Bradyrhizobium sp. AZCC 1610: one gene and its partner. The protein of the gene in region 1 binds, or shares a complex with, the protein of each later gene. Links are inferred from orthologs where the notes say so. Each region holds a gene or a part of one and is shown in the gene's direction. Other genes may lie near its edges. The genes, in order: ccmB and ccmE.

Region 1 (9,783 bases):
TCGATGGCGTAGTCGCGCCATTCGCCATCGGCGACCATGCGTCCATACAGATTGAGGATACGGTTGAGTTCGAGACGATTGAATGTGACGCGATTCGGCGGCGGGACTGCAGTGGTGGCGGGGCGCGCCACCGCGTGGCTCCCGCTTGGATCGGTATCCTCCGATATCGAGCTCATGGAGCGCCTCCTGTCATCTCAGGCATGCTCTCGTTCCCGAAAACCGGTCCCCACTTTTCGGGAGCATGCCGAGATTTACATGATCGCGCTAACCGCAGGACGCCGCAAGGGGGTGCAAACACGAAGGAAACCGCCCCGGGCGACCCGACATCCCGGGAAACATCGATTCACGGGATCGTTAGCGGAATCTTATTGCTGCCCCACTTCCGCCAACCGCCCGCCCCGCTAGATTGCGACAAGATAATCCTGCGTTGGCCCGGTCCTTTCGGTTCCGGATTCCTCAGCCCCCAGCCCCCCGGGGCCGTCGGGATCGGGCCTGTTCGCAGAGGGAGTTAATCCCGATACTGGGCCAACGAAAGTTGGTCCTTTTTCGTTTGTGGGGTTCTTTCGTTTGTGGGGTTCGCTTCGCTGCCATCGCGCTTCAGCGCGTATCAGCCCTCGCGGCTGCAGCGACATCCGTTCAGGAAATTCCGAAAGAACTAGCATCGTAGCCCGGATGGAGCGAAGCGAAATCCGGGAATCACACGGGCGGAGTTCGTCGACGTATGCAGTTTCCCCGGATTGCGCTTCGCTCCATCCGGGCTACACGAGTGCCACTACCGCAGCGACGTGTAGGCTGCGCCGAGCATGGCGCCCGGCTTTTCGCGATTGCCGTCCTGGACATAGACGACTGCGGCGTCGACGCCATCGCGGGAAATATTTTCAAGCGGCACGGTCCAGCTTTCCGGACTGCCGTTCCAGTCACCGACCTTCACGAGGTTGCGCACGACGTTGTAGTAGGTGACTTCCTGGCCGCGATTCTCGCCGCGCCCGATCATGATCGGGATGGCCTTCGAGATCGAACAGATCCAGACTTCGCCACGCGCCACGGTCGGCACCTTGCTGGCGGCCACCGAGACATTGAGCAATTTGCCGGACAAGCTCATCGTCACCGGCACCGACATCACGCCATCGGCCTTGCCTGTATTTTTGATCGCGCCCTCGATGCTGCCGCGATCGCTGCCGATCACTTGCGTCGAACCATTGACGATCATCTGCGGCGTATAGAGATTGCGATCGCCGCGTGCCTGCGAATAGGCTTTCTGACGCGCGCTGAACCGCTTGTCCGCCAGCGTGTCCTTCCAGCCGAGATAATCCCAATAGTCGATCGGCATGCTCAGCGCGATCACGGACGGGTCCTTGGCGAGTTCACCAATGATCTGGTCGGCCGGAGGACATGACGAGCAGCCTTGCGAGGTGAACAATTCAACCACCGCGCGCGGCTCGGCATGGGCTGGGCGGATGACAGCAATGATTGCGCAAACGCCGAGCGCACCGGACCATCGCGAGATACAATTATAAGCTATCATCGCTGTCATAGTGCGGACCGATGGTTGTGGTTGTGTTTTCCATCCGTATTTGTACGGGGCATGATTTGATCCCAAGTGAGTGCCTCAAAGCGTACCCCAGACGCGCGAAAGCGGCCTTGTCATAGGCCGCCTTCTTCCTGCTCGCTACTCACTTCGCAGTGAGGCACTGATCACAAATCCGCGTCAGGCCGCGAGTTTGCGCAGCACATAATGCAGAATTCCGCCGTTTCGGTAGTACTCGAGTTCGTCAAGGGTATCGATGCGGCACAGCAGCGGCACGCGCTGCAGCGAGCCGTCGCCGGAGACGATCTCCGCCGTCAGCGTCTGACGCGGCTTCAGGTCGCCCTGCAGCCCGCGGATCGTCACCTTTTCGTCGCCCTTCAGGCCCAGTGACGTCCACGACGTGCCGTCCTCGAAGGTGAGCGGCAACACGCCCATGCCGACCAGGTTGGAGCGATGGATGCGCTCAAAGCTCTGGCAGATCACGGCGCGAACGCCGAGCAGGCGGGTACCCTTCGCAGCCCAGTCGCGCGACGAGCCGTTGCCGTATTCGGCGCCGGCGAACACCACCAGCGGCACGCTCTCCGCCTGGTACTGCATCGCCGCGTCGTAGATCGACATCTGCTCGCCGTCGGGCCAGTGCTTGGTAAGTCCGCCTTCCGGAATATTGCCGTCGGCGCCCTTCAGCATGAAGTTCTTGATGCGGATGTTGGCAAAGGTGCCGCGCATCATGATCTCGTGATTGCCGCGCCGCGTGCCGTACTGGTTGAAGTCGGCCGGGCGCACCTGATGCTCCGAGAGGAATTTTCCTGCCGGAGAGGTCAGCTTGATCGCGCCGGCCGGCGAGATGTGGTCGGTGGTGATCTTGTCGCCGAACATCGCCAGAATCCGCGCATCGACGACGTCGACGATCGCTTCCGGCTCTTTCTTCATGCCCTCGAAGTAGGGCGGGTTCTGCACATAGGTCGAGCTCATGTTCCAGCGGTAGGTCTCGCTCTCGACGGTCTTGATCTTGCGCCAGTTGGCGTCGCCCTTGAACACGTCGGCGTAACGCTTCTTGAAGATCGTGGCGGTCACGAACTTCTTCATGTAGGCGTTGATTTCCTTGGTCGTCGGCCAGATGTCCTTCAGGTACACCGGCTTGCCGTCCTTGCCCTCGCCGATCGGCTCGACCGCGAGGTCCTTTGTCACCGTTCCCGCCAGCGCATAAGCCACGACCAGCGGCGGCGATGCCAGATAATTGGCCTGCACGTCGGGGCTGACGCGGCCCTCAAAATTGCGGTTACCCGACAGCACCGCGGCAGCGACGATGCCGTTGTCATTGATCGATTTCGAAATCTCCTCCGGCAGCGGACCCGAATTGCCGATGCAGGTGGTGCAGCCGAAGCCGATCAGGTTGAAGCCGACCTTGTCGAGATCCTTCTGCAGGCCGGAATTGGCGAGATATTCCGCGACCACCTGGCTTCCGGGCGCAAGCGAGGTCTTGACCCACGGCTTTGCCTTCAAGCCCTTGGCGGCAGCGTTGCGCGCCAGCAGGCCGGCGCCGATCAACACGCTGGGGTTGGAAGTGTTGGTGCAGGAGGTGATCGCCGCGATCACGACGTCACCATGGCCGAGATCGAAATCGCGGTTCTCGACCGAATAGCGGTTCTCGGCGCCTTCCGGCTTCTTGTACTCGCCGGCGAGCGCGGTGGCGAAGCCGGCGGCAACGGCCGGCAGTGCGACGCGCCCCTCAGGGCGCTTCGGGCCGGCCATCGACGGCACGACATCCTTGAGATCGAGCGTCAGCGTTTCCGTGAACACGGGGTCGGCCGATTTCGCGGTGCGGAACAAACCTTGCGCCTTGGCGTAAGCCGAAACCAGCGCAACGCGATCAGCCTTGCGGCCGGAGGTCTTGAGATAATCGATGGTTGCGGCATCGACCGGGAAGAAGCCGCAGGTCGCGCCATATTCCGGCGCCATGTTGCCGATGGTCGCCTTGTCCGCGACCGAGAGAAAATCGAGGCCGGGGCCGAAGAACTCAACGAACTTGCCGACCACGCCCTGCTTGCGCAGCATCTGCGTCACGGTCAGCACGAGGTCGGTCGCGGTAACGCCCTCCTTGAGCTGGCCCTTGAGCTTGAAGCCGACCACTTCGGGCAGCAGCATCGACAGCGGCTGGCCAAGCATGCAGGCTTCCGCCTCGATGCCGCCGACGCCCCAGCCGAGCACGGCGAGGCCATTGACCATGGTGGTGTGCGAATCGGTGCCGACAAGCGAGTCCGGATAGGCGACTTCGAAGGTGCCGGTCTTCTTGCCGACCGTCATCTTCTGCTTCTTGGTCCACACCGTCTGCGCGAGATATTCGAGATTGACCTGGTGGCAGATGCCGGTGCCGGGCGGGACCACGGAGAAGTTCGAGAACGCCTTCTGGCCCCATTTCAGGAATTCGTAGCGCTCCTGATTCTGCTTGTATTCCTCGACCACGTTCTTGCCGAACGCCTTGTTGTCACCGAAGAAGTTGACGATCACGGAGTGGTCGATGACCAGATCGACGGGCACCAGCGGGTTGATCTTCTCGGCGTCGCCGCCGAGCGCCTGCATCGCGTTGCGCATCGCGGCGAGATCGACCACCGCCGGCACGCCGGTAAAATCCTGCATCAGGACGCGCGCCGGGCGGAACGCGACTTCATGCTCGAGCTTGCGCTTCCTGAGCCATTTCGACACCGCGACGATGTCGGCCTTCTTGACCGTGCGGTCGTCCTCGTTGCGCAGCAGGTTTTCCAGCAGCACCTTCATCGAATAGGGCAGCTTGGAAATTCCCTTCAGACCGTTCTTCTCGGCGGCGGGCAGGCTGTAATAAACGTAGGTCTTGCTGCCGACCTTGAGGGTCTTGCGGCATTTGAAGCTGTCGAGCGAGGTCATGTCAGGAAATCCTAAATTCTAGCTATACCCGGCAAGGGTATTTAAACACCATCGGCGTTAGGCTGGCCCTATCGGCTTGCAGCCGCCGATTGTGTGCTGCATCAAGTTCCGGGCTTATAGAATCTTTCTAGAAGCGCCGCCACACTGACAAGCGTGCTGCAGCAATGCGGTACCCACAAATTCTGACGCGGTACCCATTAATTTCAGAGGGCTGTGAAGAGGCAAAATGCGGCTCTCGGGGCGTCACATCGACTGTATCAGGGGCGGCCGGGAGGTGTTCTCCGGCCTCGATTTCGAAGCCTCATCCGGTGAGGTGCTGGCCGTGGTCGGCCCGAACGGCTCCGGCAAGACCTCGCTGCTGCGCCTGATCGCGGGCCTTCTGGTGCCGGCGGGCGGATCGGTCGACCTGGAGGGCGGCGAGGCCGAGCTGACCTTGCCGGAACAATCCCATTATCTCGGCCATCGCGATGCGCTGAAGCCTGCGCTCAGCGTGCACGAGAACCTCGCGTTCTGGCGGGATTTTCTGGGCGGCAAGATCGGCGACCTCAGCCAAAGCCTCGCCGCCGTGGGCCTCGGCCATGCCACGCATCTGCCGGCGGCATACCTGTCGGCCGGCCAGCGGCGGCGGCTGTCGGTCGCGCGCCTGCTGGTGATGCGGCGGCCGGTCTGGCTGCTGGACGAGCCGACCTCGGCGCTCGATACCGCCGGGCAGGGCTTGTTCGTCGGCGTCATGCGCGACCACCTCGCAGGCGGCGGCATCATCATCGCCGCGACGCATACCCCGCTCGGGATCGGGGCGAGGGAACTGCGGATGGGGGAAACCAAGTGAGCGCCCTCGCCGCACTGATTCGCCGGGACATCAAGATCGCCGTTCGCGTCGGCGGCGGGGCGCTGATCGGGGTGCTGTTTTTCCTCACGGTCACGGTGCTGATGCCGTTCGCCATCGGGCCGGATCTGGCGCTGCTGACCCGGCTCGGACCCGCGATCCTCTGGCTCGGCGCGCTGCTGGCGAGCCTGCTCACGCTCGACCGCCTGTTCACGGCCGACCACGAGGATGGCTCGCTCGACCTGATCGTGATGGGCCGGGCGCCGCTGGAACTTGCCTGCGCCGCAAAAGCGCTGGCCCACTGGCTTGCCGCCGGCGTGCCGCTGATCGTGGCATCCCCTGTGCTGGGGCTGCTGCTCAATCTCGACGCCACCGCAACCTCGGCGGTGGCGCTGACGCTGCTGGTGGGAACACCGGCGCTGACCTTCACGGGGATGATCGGCGCGGCGCTCGCCGTGACACTCCACCGCGGCGGCTTGCTGCTGGCGGTACTGGTGCTGCCGCTGTCGATCCCGGTACTGATCTTCGGCGTCGCGGCGTCGCAGGCCGCGATCACCGGCCCGCTGTCATTCGGAACGCCGTTTTCGATCTTGTGCGCGCTGTCGCTGGTCAGCCTGGTGGTCGGACCGTTCGCGGCCGCGGCAAGCCTGCGCCATGGTCTGGATTAACAATGACTTAACGCCGATCAACTCTCGCGGAGGCAATATGAAACAAACCAAGCCGCATTGCCTGCCCCGCCACTGACGACTATCAGGATGCCATGACGCTGATTGACCTCGCCAATCCCACCAAATTCCTGTCGCTGACGGCGCGCGTGCTGCCGTGGCTGGCGGGCGCGACCGCGCTCCTGCTGCTGATCGGCTTCTACCAGGCGGCGATGGCACCCGACGACTATCAGCAAGGCGCCACCGTCAAGATCATGTTCATCCACGTGCCGAATGCGTGGCTGGCGATGTTCGTGTGGGGCGTCATGAGCATTGCCGCGCTGGGCACGCTGGTCTGGCGACATCCGCTTGCCGACGTCGCCGCCAAGGCCGCAGCCCCGATCGGCGCGGCATTCACGTTTCTCGCGCTGGTCACCGGCTCGCTGTGGGGGCGGCCGATGTGGGGCACCTATTGGGAATGGGATGCGCGGCTGACTTCGGTCTTGATCCTGTTCCTGATGTATCTCGGCCTGATGGCGCTGTGGCGCGCGGTGGACGACCCGTCGCGGGCGGCGCGGGCGGCCGCCGTCCTGACGCTGGTCGGCGCGCTCAACCTGCCGATCATCAAATTCTCGGTCGACTGGTGGAACACGCTGCATCAGCCGGCGGCCGTGATCCGAATGGGCGGACCTTCGCTCGACAAGGCGTTCCTGATTCCCTTGCTGGTGATGGCGGTCGGCTTCTCGCTATTGTTCGTCACGCTGCACCTGGCGGCGATGCGCAACGAGATCCTGCGCCGGCGGGTGCGCAGCTTGCAGATGATGCAAGCCAGCCAGCAGGCGGCGTGACGTGACGTCGCTCGGTCCCTACGCTTCGTTTATCGTGACGTCCTACACGCTGGTGGCAGCGGTCGTTGTGCTTCTCATCGCCTGGATCGCCATCGATTATCGCCGCCAGAAGGAACGCCTGCGCGAACTCGAGGCCAACGGCATAACCCGGCGCTCCGGCCGCAATGCATCGGACATCCGATGACCGCGCCGCCCACAACATCGGAGGGGCCGCCGCGCCGCTGGCGCTGGCTGGTGGCGCTGCCGCTGATCGGTTTCATGGCGGTCGCCGGGCTGTTCCTGCTGCGGCTCTACGGCGGCGATCCCTCCAAAATCCCCTCCGCCCTGATCGGCCGCCCGGCGCCGCAAACCGCGCTGCCGGCGCTGGAGGGCCTTGTCCATAACGGGGCGCCGGTGCCCGGGCTCGACCCCGCGGTGTTCAAGGGCAAGGTCTCCGTCGTCAATGTCTGGGCGTCCTGGTGCGTGCCGTGCCACGACGAAGCGCCGCTGTTGACCGCGCTGGCCAAGGACACGCGGCTGCAGATCGTCGGCATCAACTACAAGGATTCGCCCGACAACGCCCGCCGCTTCCTCGGCCGCTACGGCAATCCGTTTACCGCCGTCGGCGTCGACGGCAACGGCCGCGGCGCGATCGAATGGGGCGTCTACGGCGTGCCCGAAACCTTCGTGGTCGGCCGCGACGGCACGATTCTCTACAAGCTGGTCGGGCCGGTGACGCCGGCCAATCTCGACAGCGTGCTCAAGGTCGAGATCGAGAAGGCGTTGAGCAAATAATCTTTGGCTTTTATCTATCGTTCATTTTGCAGCCATGGCGCCGCCATGAAATCGCAGCTAGCTTTACCGCGTTACATGAACCGTCCTTGGAGGGACACCCATATGCGTCATTTCACGCTCGCTTCTCTTCTCGCCACCGCGCTGACCTTGGGGCTGCTGACGGCAACACCGTCGATGGCCCAGACCGCGCAGCCCGCGCCCAAATCCGACAGCAAGATGGCTCCTGCGCCGAAGGCCTCGGAGTCGAAGATGGCGCCGGCGCCAAAGGCCGAGCTGCTCGACATCAATTCCGCGACCGCCGATCAACTCGACGCGCTGCCGGGCGTCGGCAAGGCCTATTCCGCTAAAATCATCGCGGGCCGGCCGTACAGGGGCAAGGATGATCTGGTGCAGAAGAGCATCGTTCCGCAGGCGACCTACGACAAGATCAAGGACAAGATCATCGCCAAGCAGAAGAGCTGAGATCTCTTGCCCCGGACGCGGCGCAGCGCGCAAGCGGTGCGCCGCAGAGCCGGGGCCCACGACCGCGGACATGGGTCCCGGCTCTGCGGTGCATCGTGAAGAACGCTGCACCGCGTCCGGGACACCACCAACCCTAGCCCTTGCTCACGTCGCCTGCTTCCGCCTCGCTGACCTCCAGCGAAGCCGGCTCCAGATGATAGCGCTTGATCAGTGGCATCTGGGTGATCGCAAACAGCATCGTCAGCGGCACCATGCCGAACACCTTGAAGGCGACCCAAAAGTCAGTGCTTTGCGTGCGCCAGATAATCTCGTTCAGCACCGCCATCGCAAAGAACCACAACGCCCAGCGCATGGTCAGGATGCGCCAGCCGTGCGGGGTGAGATTGAACATCTGGTCGAACATGATGGCGATGAAGGAGCGGTTGAACAGCAAACCGCCAGCGAGAATGGCGGCGAACAGCGTGTAGACGATGGTCGGCTTCATCTTGATGAAGGTCTCGTCATGCAGGATCAGCGTCAGCGCGCCGAACACTATGACGACCACCGCCGTGACGATCGCCATCATCGGCACATGCCGCGTCACCATGTATGACGCAACCATTGCAGCCAGCACCGCCACCATGAACACGCCGGTGGCGATGAACAAATTGGACTTGGCGTTGGCGACGAAAAAGATGAGAAGGGGCCCAAGCTCGGTCGCAAGCTTGAACAGCGGATGCGGCACTTTCTTGTCCATCGTTTCACTTCTTTTTTGTTTGGGCATGATCTTGTCCGAAAACCGGTACCCACTTTTCGGGATCATGCCCTATTCGATTCCTGCTATCGCTTGCGCAAAATCGCGCGCCGTGAACGGCGCGAGATCGTCGATGCCTTCGCCGACGCCGATGAAGTGCACCGGCAGTTTGAACTTCTCGGCCAGCGCCACCAGGATGCCGCCGCGCGCGGTGCCGTCGAGCTTCGTCATCACGAGGCCCGTGACCCCTGCGGTACGATGAAATGCCTCGACCTGCGACAGCGCATTTTGTCCCACCGTGGCGTCGAGCACCAGCAGCACCGCATGCGGGGCCGACGCATCGACCTTCTTGATGACGCGAACCACCTTTTCGAGCTCGTTCATCAGCTCGGCCTTGTTCTGCAGCCGCCCGGCGGTGTCGACCAGCAGCACGTCGATATTCTGTTCCTTCGCCGCGGTCAGCGCGTTGAAGGCGAGGCTTGCCGAATCCGAGCCCTGCGCGCCTGATATCACCGGCGACCTGGTGCGCTCGCCCCAGATCTTGAGCTGTTCGATCGCGGCGGCACGAAAGGTATCGCCGGCCGCCATCATGACCTTGCGGCCCTCGGCGCTGAGCTTTGCGGCGAGCTTGCCGATGGTGGTGGTCTTGCCGGAACCGTTGACGCCGACCACGAGAATGACGAACGGCTTTTGCGCCGCGTCGATCTCCAGCGGCTTCGCCACCGGCGCCAGCACCTTCTCCACCTCGGTGGCGACCACCGTCTTCACTTCGTCGGCCGAAATTGCCTTGTCGTAGCGGCCGGCGCCGACGGCGTCCGCGATCCGAACCGCCACGGCCGTGCCGAGATCGGCGCGCAGCAGCACATCCTCGATTTCGTCGAGCATGGCGCGGTCGAGCTTGCGCTTGGTGACGAGATCGGCAACGGCCGTGCCGAGCGCACCAGAGGTCCGCTTCAGGCCGCTCGAAAGCCGCCGCCACCAGCTCAGTTTGGGGGTTCCGGGAGTGGTATCGCTCATGTCGGGGACGTGTTAGCGGTTTCGCGCCATGAGCGAAAGTCACAACCAAT
Region 2 (9,660 bases), 5.5 Mb from region 1 along the record:
AGGCGCGCCAGGCCGAACCCGGCCCGTCGGTGCTCGCGCTCCTGACGGTTTCGACCGGTCTCGCGATTCTGATCCTGGGCATCATCTGGTTCGTATTTTTCCGCACGTGAGCGACCGACCAGGCGGTGCGATCGGACCCCCTGCGGCTGGGAGCGTCCTGCCTTTCCGGAAGTTGTCGACGCAAGCGGCCTGATGGGCCGCTTCCTGACAGGCCCCCCTTGGGGCAGTTAATTGGCCGTGCTAGGCGTTCGGCCTGCGGCCATGCCCCGGCCGCGGAAAGCCTTATGACGAAAAAGTAACATTGCGCCGTACCCCTCGTTCATGGCCCGTTCACGCCGGTGGGCCTCATCTTGAGACCTGATATTGTAGGGCTCACTTTTTGGAGGCCAGCTTGCGCCTGCTTGTCGTTGAGGACGATCCGGATCTCAACCGTCAGCTTACGACGGCTTTGACGGATGCCGGTTATGTGGTCGATCGCGCGTTCGACGGTGAGGAGGGGCATTTCCTCGGTGACAGCGAACCTTATGACGCCGTCGTGCTCGACATCGGGCTGCCCAAGATGGACGGCATCTCGGTCCTGGAGGCGTGGCGCCGCGGCGGCCGCGCCATGCCGGTCTTGATCCTCACCGCACGCGACCGCTGGAGCGACAAGGTGCAGGGTTTTGACGCCGGCGCCGACGACTATGTCGCCAAGCCGTTCCACCTGGAAGAAGTGCTAGCGCGAATTCGCGCGCTGTTGCGCCGTTCCGCCGGCCACGCCCAGTCCGAACTGACCTGCGGCCCGGTCTCGCTCGATACCCGCACCGGCCGCGTCAGCGTCTCCGGCAACCCGATCAAGATGACCTCGCACGAGTACCGGCTGCTGGCCTACCTGATGCATCACACCGGGCGCGTGGTGTCGCGCACCGAACTGGTCGAGCATCTCTACGACCAGGACTTCGACCGCGACTCCAACACCATCGAAGTATTCGTCGGCCGCATCCGCAAGAAGCTCGACGTCGACATCATCCAGACGGTGCGCGGGCTCGGCTATCTGCTGACGCCGCCATCGCCCGGCACCTGATGAGCCTTGCTCTTTTATTCGAGCATGATCTTATCCGAAGGCCAGTCTCCATCCGCAGGATTGGAGCCTGGGGATATGCTTTTCGGGATCTTGCTCTGATGCGCGGAAGTTCGCTCGCCACGCGGTTGTTCCTGTCGGCGACCGCGTGGGTGGTCGTGATCCTGGTCATAACAGGCGTGATCCTGTCGTCGGTCTATCGGAACGCGACCGAGCGCGCCTTCGACCGCCGCCTCAACCTCTATCTCCGCACCCTGATCGCCGAAGTCGCGACCCCGGATGAGCCGCCCGACCACCAGTTCCAGTCGCTCGGCGAGCCGCTGTTCGAATTGCCGCTGTCCGGCTGGTACTGGCAGGTCGTTCGCACCGACGAGAAGGCCGAGACGCGGGCGTCGCGTTCGTTGTGGGACAAGAAGCTGCCAAAGCTGGAGGATTTCGGCGCGGAGTTGACCCCCGCCGGGATCCGTCTCGGGTATGTCGATGGGCCCGAGGGTCAGGATCTTCGGATCGTCGAGCGGCCGGTCGATCTCGGCGTCGACGGCAAATTTCTGGTCAGCGTGGCCGGCGACGCCAGCGAGATTTTCGACGAAATTCGCGCGTTCGACTATTATCTCGGCGGCACCTTCACGGCGCTCGGCATCGTGCTGCTCCTGACCACGATTTTCCAGGTCCGCTTCGGCCTGGCGCCGCTCAAGCGCATTTCGGAATCGATCGCCGCCATCCGCTCCGGCCGCGCCGAACGGCTGGAAGGCGAGTTTCCCGTCGAGATCGCACCGCTGGCGCGCGAGACCAACGCGCTGATCGACGCCAACCGCGAGATCGTCGAGCGCGCGCGCACCCATGTCGGCAATCTTGCCCATGCCATCAAGACGCCGCTCTCCGTCATCGTCAACGAAGCCGCGGCTCACGCAGTAAATCCCTTTGCCAGCAAGGTGTTGGAGCAGGCCGATGTGATGCGGGATCAGGTTGCCCATCACCTCGAGCGCGCGCGCATCGCCGCGCGCGTCACCATCGTCGGTACCGTCACCGAGGTCGCGCCCGCCATCGAGGCGTTGCGGCGGACCATGGAAAAGATCCATCGGGATCGCGACATCACGATCGCGGCGAAGGCCGATCCCTTGGCCAAGTTCCGCGGCGAGCGCCAGGACCTCGAGGAGATGGCCGGCAATCTGGTCGACAATGCCTGCAAATGGGCGGCCTCGCAGGTCTTCATCGAGGTGAGGGTCGAGCCGCCGCCGGAGCCCCGTGCCGGACCGCGGCTCCGGATCATCGTCGATGACGATGGCCGCGGATTGTCAGCCGCCGAGCGCGCGCAGGTGTCCCGGCGCGGCCAACGGCTGGACGAGTCCAAGCCGGGGTCCGGGCTCGGGCTTTCGATCGTGGTCGATCTCGCCGCCCTCTATGGCGGCAGCCTTGCCCTCGGCGACGCCCCGATCGGCGGGTTGCGGGCGGAATTGGTGCTGCCGGGGGTCTGAACGCCTCGCCCGGCTGATTACCTGGGGTTGAGGGAGCGGTATCCGGCAATGCCAGGGGTTGATTTCGTTATTCCTAAACGACTTCTTAACGCGCACACTTCTAAGATTGGCGGTGGGCGCGCTTTGCCGTCCACATGACACACGCATATCCACACCAGGCGAATGAGCCAGACATCGACCGAGCGGCTGAGGGACTATCTCGCCCAGCTCCCGCCCCAATCGCAGGCGCTGCTGATGCGGGAGTTCGAGCGCGCCATTGAGCGCGGGGAGGACATAGCCGTCGCCAATTTCGTGCTCGAGCAACTTCGCAAGGTCGTGCGCGGAACCGAGGAAGACGACGAGGCGCGTCCGCGGACCGACGATCCGGCGCGCCTGTTGTATGGTCCGCTCGAGCCTTTTCTCGTCGAGAGCAATTTTCCCGTCAGGGCCGGGCAGATCCGGCGTGCATCGCTGCTGCCGGTCTGGCAATGGCTGGGGCGCGACGGGGCGCCAGAGGCCGCGCGCGCATTCGAAACCGCGCTCGCCGAGATCAGGCAGAGCGGCAGCAATGCCGGCCTCGAAGGCGCGACCCGCAAGTTCCAGCTCGCCGCAGCCGATGCGATCATCAAGATCGCCACACCGATCCCGGGCGACGACAGGCAGCGGACGCTCGCCCGTATCGGCCCGCCCAATGTCGTCGAGGACCTGTTGTCGATCGGAGGCGTGCTGCGGGCGCGCGAGACGCTGGATACGCTCGGCAGCCGGATGCCGAGCCAGATGCGGGCATTTTCGGAATCCCAGATAGCCTCGGTGGGTTCGGCGCTCAACGTTCCCTCGTTGCAGACGCCGCAATTGCTGCCGTTCGCGCTGTCGCTGATCATGCAGCGGCTGGCGCAGCCGTGGCAGATCATCCGCCTCGCGATCAAGATGGCGGCGTCCGACGACGAGATTCGCGTGGCCGCGACGCCCTACGGCATCGCCGTCACGATCGCGCTGCACGATCTGTCGTTCCTCACGGCCTGCCTGCGCACGGACATCAGGCGCAGCCACTTCGACAATGTCGGCGAGCAACTGAAAATCCTGCACGATGGCGTGCGTGGGCTGCGCACCGAGCTCGATCTGCGCAACGATTCCGCGTGGGGCCGCCAGCTCACGTCGATCCGCGCCGATATTTCCAATTCGCTGCAGTCGGAAATCGAGAGCGTGCCCGGCCGGGTCCGCCGCATCCTGCGCCAGCGCGCCGACAAGGATATCGCCTCCGCGCCCAAGATCGACGCCTCGGAAGTCGAAGAGATCGCCGCTCTGATCGACTTTGTGGCGGTGTGCCGCACCTATGCCAGCGAACTCGCCATCAACGAGGTGACCTTGCGGACCTATTCCGACCTGCAGCATTACGTCGAGCGATCCACCGAGAGCCTGGTGCAGGCGCTGCGCGGCGGCGACACCAAGGGGCGCGCCTACCGCCAGATGCAGGCTCAGGCGGCGATCCGCTTCTGCGAAATCCTGTTCGGGCAAGACTATGCGTCGCTGATGAGGCGGGCGGCCGAAAATGCCGTGACCGGCGAGCGCAAAACGACCAGGGCGAGTTGAGCTGGCCGTTCCATCGAATCCCCCGCCGGCCTGGCCGTCTGGGCGCCTCGGTCCGGGTGGTTTTTCTGCCGCAATTGTCAATTGCCGGGCTTGCCGCCGGTGGTGTAAAGCGGCGTATCGGCGCTCGCCTGGACGCGCCGTTCCGCCCCCGGGAACCGCTTGATGACGTTGTGGTTTGTGTTCGCGCTGATGACGGTCGCGGCGATCTTTGCCGTGCTCTGGCCGTTGAGCCGCGGCTCCTCTGCATCGGCCGGCGGCAGTGAGGCCGTGGTCTACAGGGATCAGCTCGCCGAGATCGATCGCGACGTCGCTGCGGGTCTGATCGGTGTGTCCGAGGCCGAGGCCGCGCGTGTCGAAATCGGCCGCCGCCTGCTCGCTGCCGCGGACGGCCAGCGCGACCTGCCGGCGCGGTCGAACCTCAGCCTGCGCCGCGCTTCCGCGATCGTGGCGCTGGTGGGGTTGCCGATCGCGGCGGTGACGTTCTACCTCGCGCTCGGCTCGCCGCGTCTTGGTGATTTTCCGCTGGCCTCACGCACGCGCACGGCGGATGTCAACCAGCCGCTCGACAACATGGTGGCGCAGGTCGAGGCGCACCTCGAAAAAAATCCGTCCGACGGCCGCGGCTGGACCGTGCTGGCGCCGGTGCTGGCGCGTCTCGGCCGTTACGGTGATGCGGTCCGGGCCTACCGTAACGTCATCACCTATGCCGGTGACAGCGCGGAGCGTCGCTCTGATCTCGGCGAGGCGCTAGCGATCGTGGCGGGCGGTGTCGTCACGGCGGAGGCCAAGGTCGAATTCGAACGCGCGGTGGCGCAGAACGCCAATGAGCCCAGGGCGAATTATTACCTCGGGCTCGCCGCCGAACAGGATGGCCGCCAGGCCGATGCCGCCGCGATCTGGCGCGGCATGCTCGCCAAGGCGCCGGCCGACGCGCCATGGCGGTCGCTGATCGAGGCGGCGCTGGCGAGGGTCGGCGATCCTGCCGCGCCGGCGCTGTCCAACGATGCGATGGCCGCGGCCAAGGACATGAACGAGGCCGACCGCGGCGCCATGATCCGCGGCATGGTCGATCGGCTCGCAACCCGGCTGAAGCAGAACGGCGACGATGTCGAGGGATGGTTGCGGCTGATGCGGGCCTATATGGTGATGGGTGAACGCGACAGGGCGGCGAGCGCGCTGACTGAGGCGCGGCAGGCGGTCGCCAACGATACCGAGCGCTTGCGCCAGCTCAATGAGGGCGTGAAGAATCTCGGGCTTGGTGGGTGAGGCATGATGCCGGAACCCAAAGGCGAAGACAGAGGATAGAAATGACGCGCAAGCAACGGCGTTTGACCATGATCGGCGGTTCGCTCGCGGTGCTCGCAATTGCCGCGGCGCTGGTCCTCAACGCCATGCGCGACTCCATCGTGTTCTTTTCCACGCCGACGATGGCGGCCGAGAAGCAGATCCCGCCCGGCAAGCGGTTCCGCCTCGGCGGCCTGGTGCAACCGGGCTCGCTGGTGCGCGGCGACAATCTCGCTGTCAATTTCAGCGTCGCCGACGGCAGCGCCACGGTGCCGGTCGCCTACAAGGGCATTTTGCCGGACCTGTTCCGTGAAGGGCAGGGCGTCGTCACCGAAGGCGCGCTGGATGCCTCCGGCGTCTTCAAGGCCGATACCGTGCTCGCCAAGCATGACGAGACCTATATGCCCAAGGATGTCGCCGACGCCCTGAAGAAGCAGGGGCACTGGAAGGACGATTACGGCGCAAAGCCCGGCGCCGCGGCCGCAGCCGCGCCGGTCCAGGGGGCTTCGAAGTGATCGCGGAAGCCGGGCATTACGCGCTGGTGCTGGCGCTCGGACTGGCGCTGATCCAGTCCACCGTGCCGTTGCTTGGCGCACGCTGGGGCGATCATGCCTTGATGAATGTCGCGCGCTCCACGGCGCTCGCGCAATTGCTGTTCGTGGCGGCTTCGTTCACGGCGCTGACGATGCTGTACGTCGTCTCGGATTTCTCCGTCGTCAACGTGTTCGAGAATTCGCACTCGATGAAGCCGCTGCTCTACAAGATCACCGGTGTGTGGGGCAATCACGAAGGATCGATGCTGCTGTGGGTGTCGATCCTGGCGCTGTTCGGCGGCCTGGTCGCCGCCTTCGGCAACAATTTGCCGCTGTCGCTGCGTGCGCATGTGCTGGCGGTGCAGGGCTGGATTGCCGCCGCGTTCTATCTGTTCATCCTGGTCACCTCGAACCCGTTCCTGCGCATCGCCAGCCCCCCGATCGAGGGCCGCGACCTCAATCCGGTGCTGCAGGACATCGGCCTCGCCGTGCATCCGCCGATGCTCTATCTCGGCTATGTCGGATTTTCGATTTCGTTTTCGTTTGCCGTCGCCGCCCTGATCGAAGGCCGCATCGATGCCGCCTGGGCGCGCTGGGTGCGGCCGTGGACGCTGGTGGCGTGGATCTTCCTCACGCTCGGCATCGCGATGGGATCGTACTGGGCCTATTACGAACTCGGCTGGGGCGGCTGGTGGTTCTGGGACCCTGTCGAGAATGCTTCCCTGATGCCCTGGCTCGCCGGCACCGCGCTGCTGCATTCAGCCGTCGTGATGGAAAAGCGCAACGCGCTGAAGGTCTGGACCATCCTGCTGTCGATCCTGACCTTCTCGCTGTCGCTGCTCGGCACCTTCCTGGTGCGCTCGGGCGTGCTGACCTCGGTGCATGCGTTCGCGACCGATCCGGCGCGTGGCGTGTTCATTCTCCTGATCCTCTGCATCTTTATCGGCGGCAGCCTGTTGCTGTACGCCTGGCGCGCGTCGGCGCTGAAGCAGGGCGGACTGTTCGCGCCGATCTCGCGCGAGGGCGCGCTGGTACTCAATAACCTGTTTCTCACCACGGCCTGCGCCACCGTCTTCATCGGAACGCTGTATCCGCTGGCGCTGGAGGTTGTGACCGGCGACAAGATCTCGGTCGGCGCGCCGTTCTTCAATCTCACCTTCGGTCCCTTGTTCGTGCCGCTGATGGCGGCGATGCCGTTCGCGCCGCTATTGGCATGGAAGCGTGGCGATCTGCTCGGCGCGGCGCAGCGGCTGACGGCAGCCGGCATTGCGGCGCTGATCGCGATCGCCGTGCTGTGGGCGTGGACCTGGGGCGGAGCCACGTTCGCGCCGCTTGCGATCGGGCTAGCGGTCTTCGTCATCGGTGGCGCGCTCAGCGATCTGGCCGAACGCACGGCGCTGTTCCGTGCTCCCCTGGCGACTGCGGTGGCCCGCGCGCGCGGATTGCCGCGGGCGACCTGGGGCACGGCGTTCGCCCATGCCGGCGTCGGCATCGCCCTGATCGGGATCGTCTGCGAAACCACCTGGAACAGCGAATATATCGGCTCGATGAAGCCGAACGATGTCGCCAAGGTCGCCGGCTATCAGTTGAAGCTCGATGGCGTAACGCAGCGGCAGGGGCCGAATTTTCGCGAGATGATCGCCCAGTTCACGGTCACGCTCGACGGCGAGGAGTTGCGCGTGATGACGCCATCGAAGCGCAACTTCACCACGCGGGAATCATCGACCACCGAGGCCGCGCTGCTGACCCGCGGCGCCAGCCAGCTTTACGTTTCGCTCGGCGAAACCAATGCCGAGGGCGCCATCGCGGTGCGTATCTATCACAAGCCGCTGGTGCTGCTGATCTGGTGGGGCCCGGTCCTGATGGCGTTCGGCGGCCTGCTGTCGCTCTCGGACCGCCGCCTGCGCGTCGGCGCGCCCAAGCCGGCCAAGGCCGCCCGCGCGCTGCAGCCGGCGGAGTAGAGCCTTGAAGCGCCTCGTTGCAGCATGTGTGCTGGTTGTCGCCGCGACGCTTTGCGGGCCGGCTCACGCCGTGCAGCCCGACGAGATCATGGCCGATCCGGCAAAGGAGGCGCGAGCCCGCGACCTGTCGCGCGAGCTGCGCTGCATGGTGTGCCAGAACCAGTCGATCGACGATTCCGACGCCCCGCTGGCGCGCGACCTGCGCCTGTTGGTGCGCGAGCGGATCGCCTCCGGCGACAGCGACAGCCAGGTGATGGACTTTCTGGTCGCGCGCTATGGCGAGTTCGTGCTGCTGAAGCCGCGCTTCACGCCGCATACGCTCTTGCTCTGGCTGCTGCCGCCGCTCGCCTTGGCCGGAGGCGGGCTGGCGCTCTGGTTCTACAGCCGCCGCCGTTCGAATACCGGCAGCGCGACCGATCCTTCGCTGTTGCATCTGACGGATGAGGAACAGGCGAGGCTGGAGCGCTTGCTCGCAGCCGATGCGCCGGACAAGAAGTCTTAGTTCGCCATTGCAAGCGAATAGGTTTTAGCTATGACTCCCCTGTCAAAATAAACATAACCAGGGGAAACCGGATATGGCCTTCTCACTCTACGACGCCAGCGTGGCGAATTATCTGCAGACCCTTGGCGCCGTCAGCGGCTTCCTCGAGCGCGGCCTCGTTCATTTTCGCGACAACAACATCGATCCGGATAGCATCGTCGAGGCGCGCCTGGCGCCCGACATGCTGCCGCTGCGTTTCCAGATCATCTCCGTCGCCCAGCATTCGCGCGGCGCCATCGAGGGCGTGCAAAGCGGAGAGTTTCGTCCGCCCGCGTCCAACACGCCGTACGATTATGCGGGATTGCAGGGATTGGTCGCGGAGGCCCGCGACGCCTTGTCAGCATGGACGCCGGAGGCCGTTAATGCGCTGTCCGGCAAGGACGTCGTGTTCAATCTCGGCGAGCGCAAACTGCCGTTCACGGCGGAAGGCTTTCTGATGTCGTTCTCGCTGCCCAATTTCTATTTCCACGCCACCACCGCCTACGACATCCTGCGCACCAACGGCGTGCCGCTCGGCAAGCGTGATTTCATGGGCCGGCTGAAGATGAAGAGCTGAGGCGGGTCTTCGGGCGAGGGGTGCGATTGTTGCGCGTCCCCGCAACGATGCGCTCGATACCAATTTCGAGAACTACGTCGATGTGGTCGGCTTCTTCGATCCGGCCAACGCGGACACTCTCGAATTCGTGTTCGACATCAACGGCAACGGCATCCAGATCAGCTAGTCTAGAGTCGCAAGAGGCAAGAAGACGGCGCAGGAGAGCTCCTGCGCCGTTCCCTTTTCAGATGGTTGCTGCTATTTACCCATCAGCGCGTCGCGCTGCGCGATGAGGTTCGCGCGAGCGCCGCTGTTGTCCCGGATGTCGCTCGACATAAAATCCATCATGGCACGGATGGAAGCCAACGCCTCTTGCTGATCCTCGACGGACGTTGCGATGCCTTCCTTGCGGGTGGTTACCGTGCCATCGCCTCGGAAATTGTACTGGATACCGTCCTTCACGAAGCCATAGGTAACGTCTGGACCAAGAGGGGGCAGTGTCCGGCCGGCGTCCTTTAACATCTGCAATGCCTTAGCAGTGTCTGCAGCATTGAGCGTTACGAGGGGGGATATCGGAGAGTTCAGCATCTTGTCGTAGGATTTCTGAAGTCTTTCGATGCCTGCCTTATTCGTGTCTTGCCGGGTGTCCTGCAGATCGAGCATTGTCAGCCGGAAGCTAACATTGGCCAATTCTGCTTGGTG

What was found.
Region 2: the proteins of ccmB (region 1) and ccmE are in contact, whole or in part, in a solved structure (PDB 8CE8), measured with the Escherichia coli proteins. The link is inferred for Bradyrhizobium sp. AZCC 1610 from one-to-one orthologs.

The regions. Positions count from the first base shown.
Region 1 is NZ_JAZHRR010000001.1:7,415,957-7,425,739, reverse strand. The notes cover bases 4,215-7,088. They hold ccmB (heme exporter protein CcmB), read left to right. Parts: upstream 4,215-5,254; coding sequence 5,255-5,923; downstream 5,924-7,088. Other genes in these bases: V1279_RS36345 (DsbE family thiol:disulfide interchange protein), read left to right, coding at 6,928-7,088; ccmD (heme exporter protein CcmD), read left to right, coding at 6,749-6,931; V1279_RS36355 (heme ABC transporter permease), read left to right, coding at 6,016-6,747; ccmA (heme ABC exporter ATP-binding protein CcmA), read left to right, coding at 4,656-5,258; acnA (aconitate hydratase AcnA), read right to left, coding at 4,215-4,429. Also shown: V1279_RS36380 (DUF2794 domain-containing protein), read right to left, coding at 1-176; V1279_RS36375 (DUF1223 domain-containing protein), read right to left, coding at 773-1,534; more of acnA, read right to left, coding at 1,709-4,214; more of V1279_RS36345, read left to right, coding at 7,089-7,521; V1279_RS36340 (ComEA family DNA-binding protein), read left to right, coding at 7,624-7,983; V1279_RS36335 (septation protein A), read right to left, coding at 8,117-8,719; signal recognition particle-docking protein FtsY, read right to left, coding at 8,789-9,733. UniProt on the Escherichia coli protein: Required for the export of heme to the periplasm for the biogenesis of c-type cytochromes.
Region 2 is NZ_JAZHRR010000001.1:1,944,401-1,954,060, forward strand. What follows is about bases 4,407-7,157. They hold ccmE (cytochrome c maturation protein CcmE), read left to right. Parts: upstream 4,407-5,411; coding sequence 5,412-5,903; downstream 5,904-7,157. Other genes in these bases: ccmI (c-type cytochrome biogenesis protein CcmI), read left to right, coding at 4,407-5,370; V1279_RS09340 (heme lyase CcmF/NrfE family subunit), read left to right, coding at 5,900-7,157. In the rest of the region: V1279_RS09310 (hypothetical protein), read left to right, coding at 1-110; V1279_RS09315 (response regulator transcription factor), read left to right, coding at 392-1,063; V1279_RS09320 (sensor histidine kinase), read left to right, coding at 1,162-2,535; V1279_RS09325 (hypothetical protein), read left to right, coding at 2,698-4,104; more of ccmI, read left to right, coding at 4,267-4,406; more of V1279_RS09340, read left to right, coding at 7,158-7,882; V1279_RS09345 (cytochrome c-type biogenesis protein), read left to right, coding at 7,887-8,384; V1279_RS09350 (DUF1993 domain-containing protein), read left to right, coding at 8,458-8,979; V1279_RS09355 (hypothetical protein), read right to left, coding at 9,217-9,660. UniProt on the Escherichia coli protein: Heme chaperone required for the biogenesis of c-type cytochromes. Transiently binds heme delivered by CcmC and transfers the heme to apo-cytochromes in a process facilitated by CcmF and CcmH.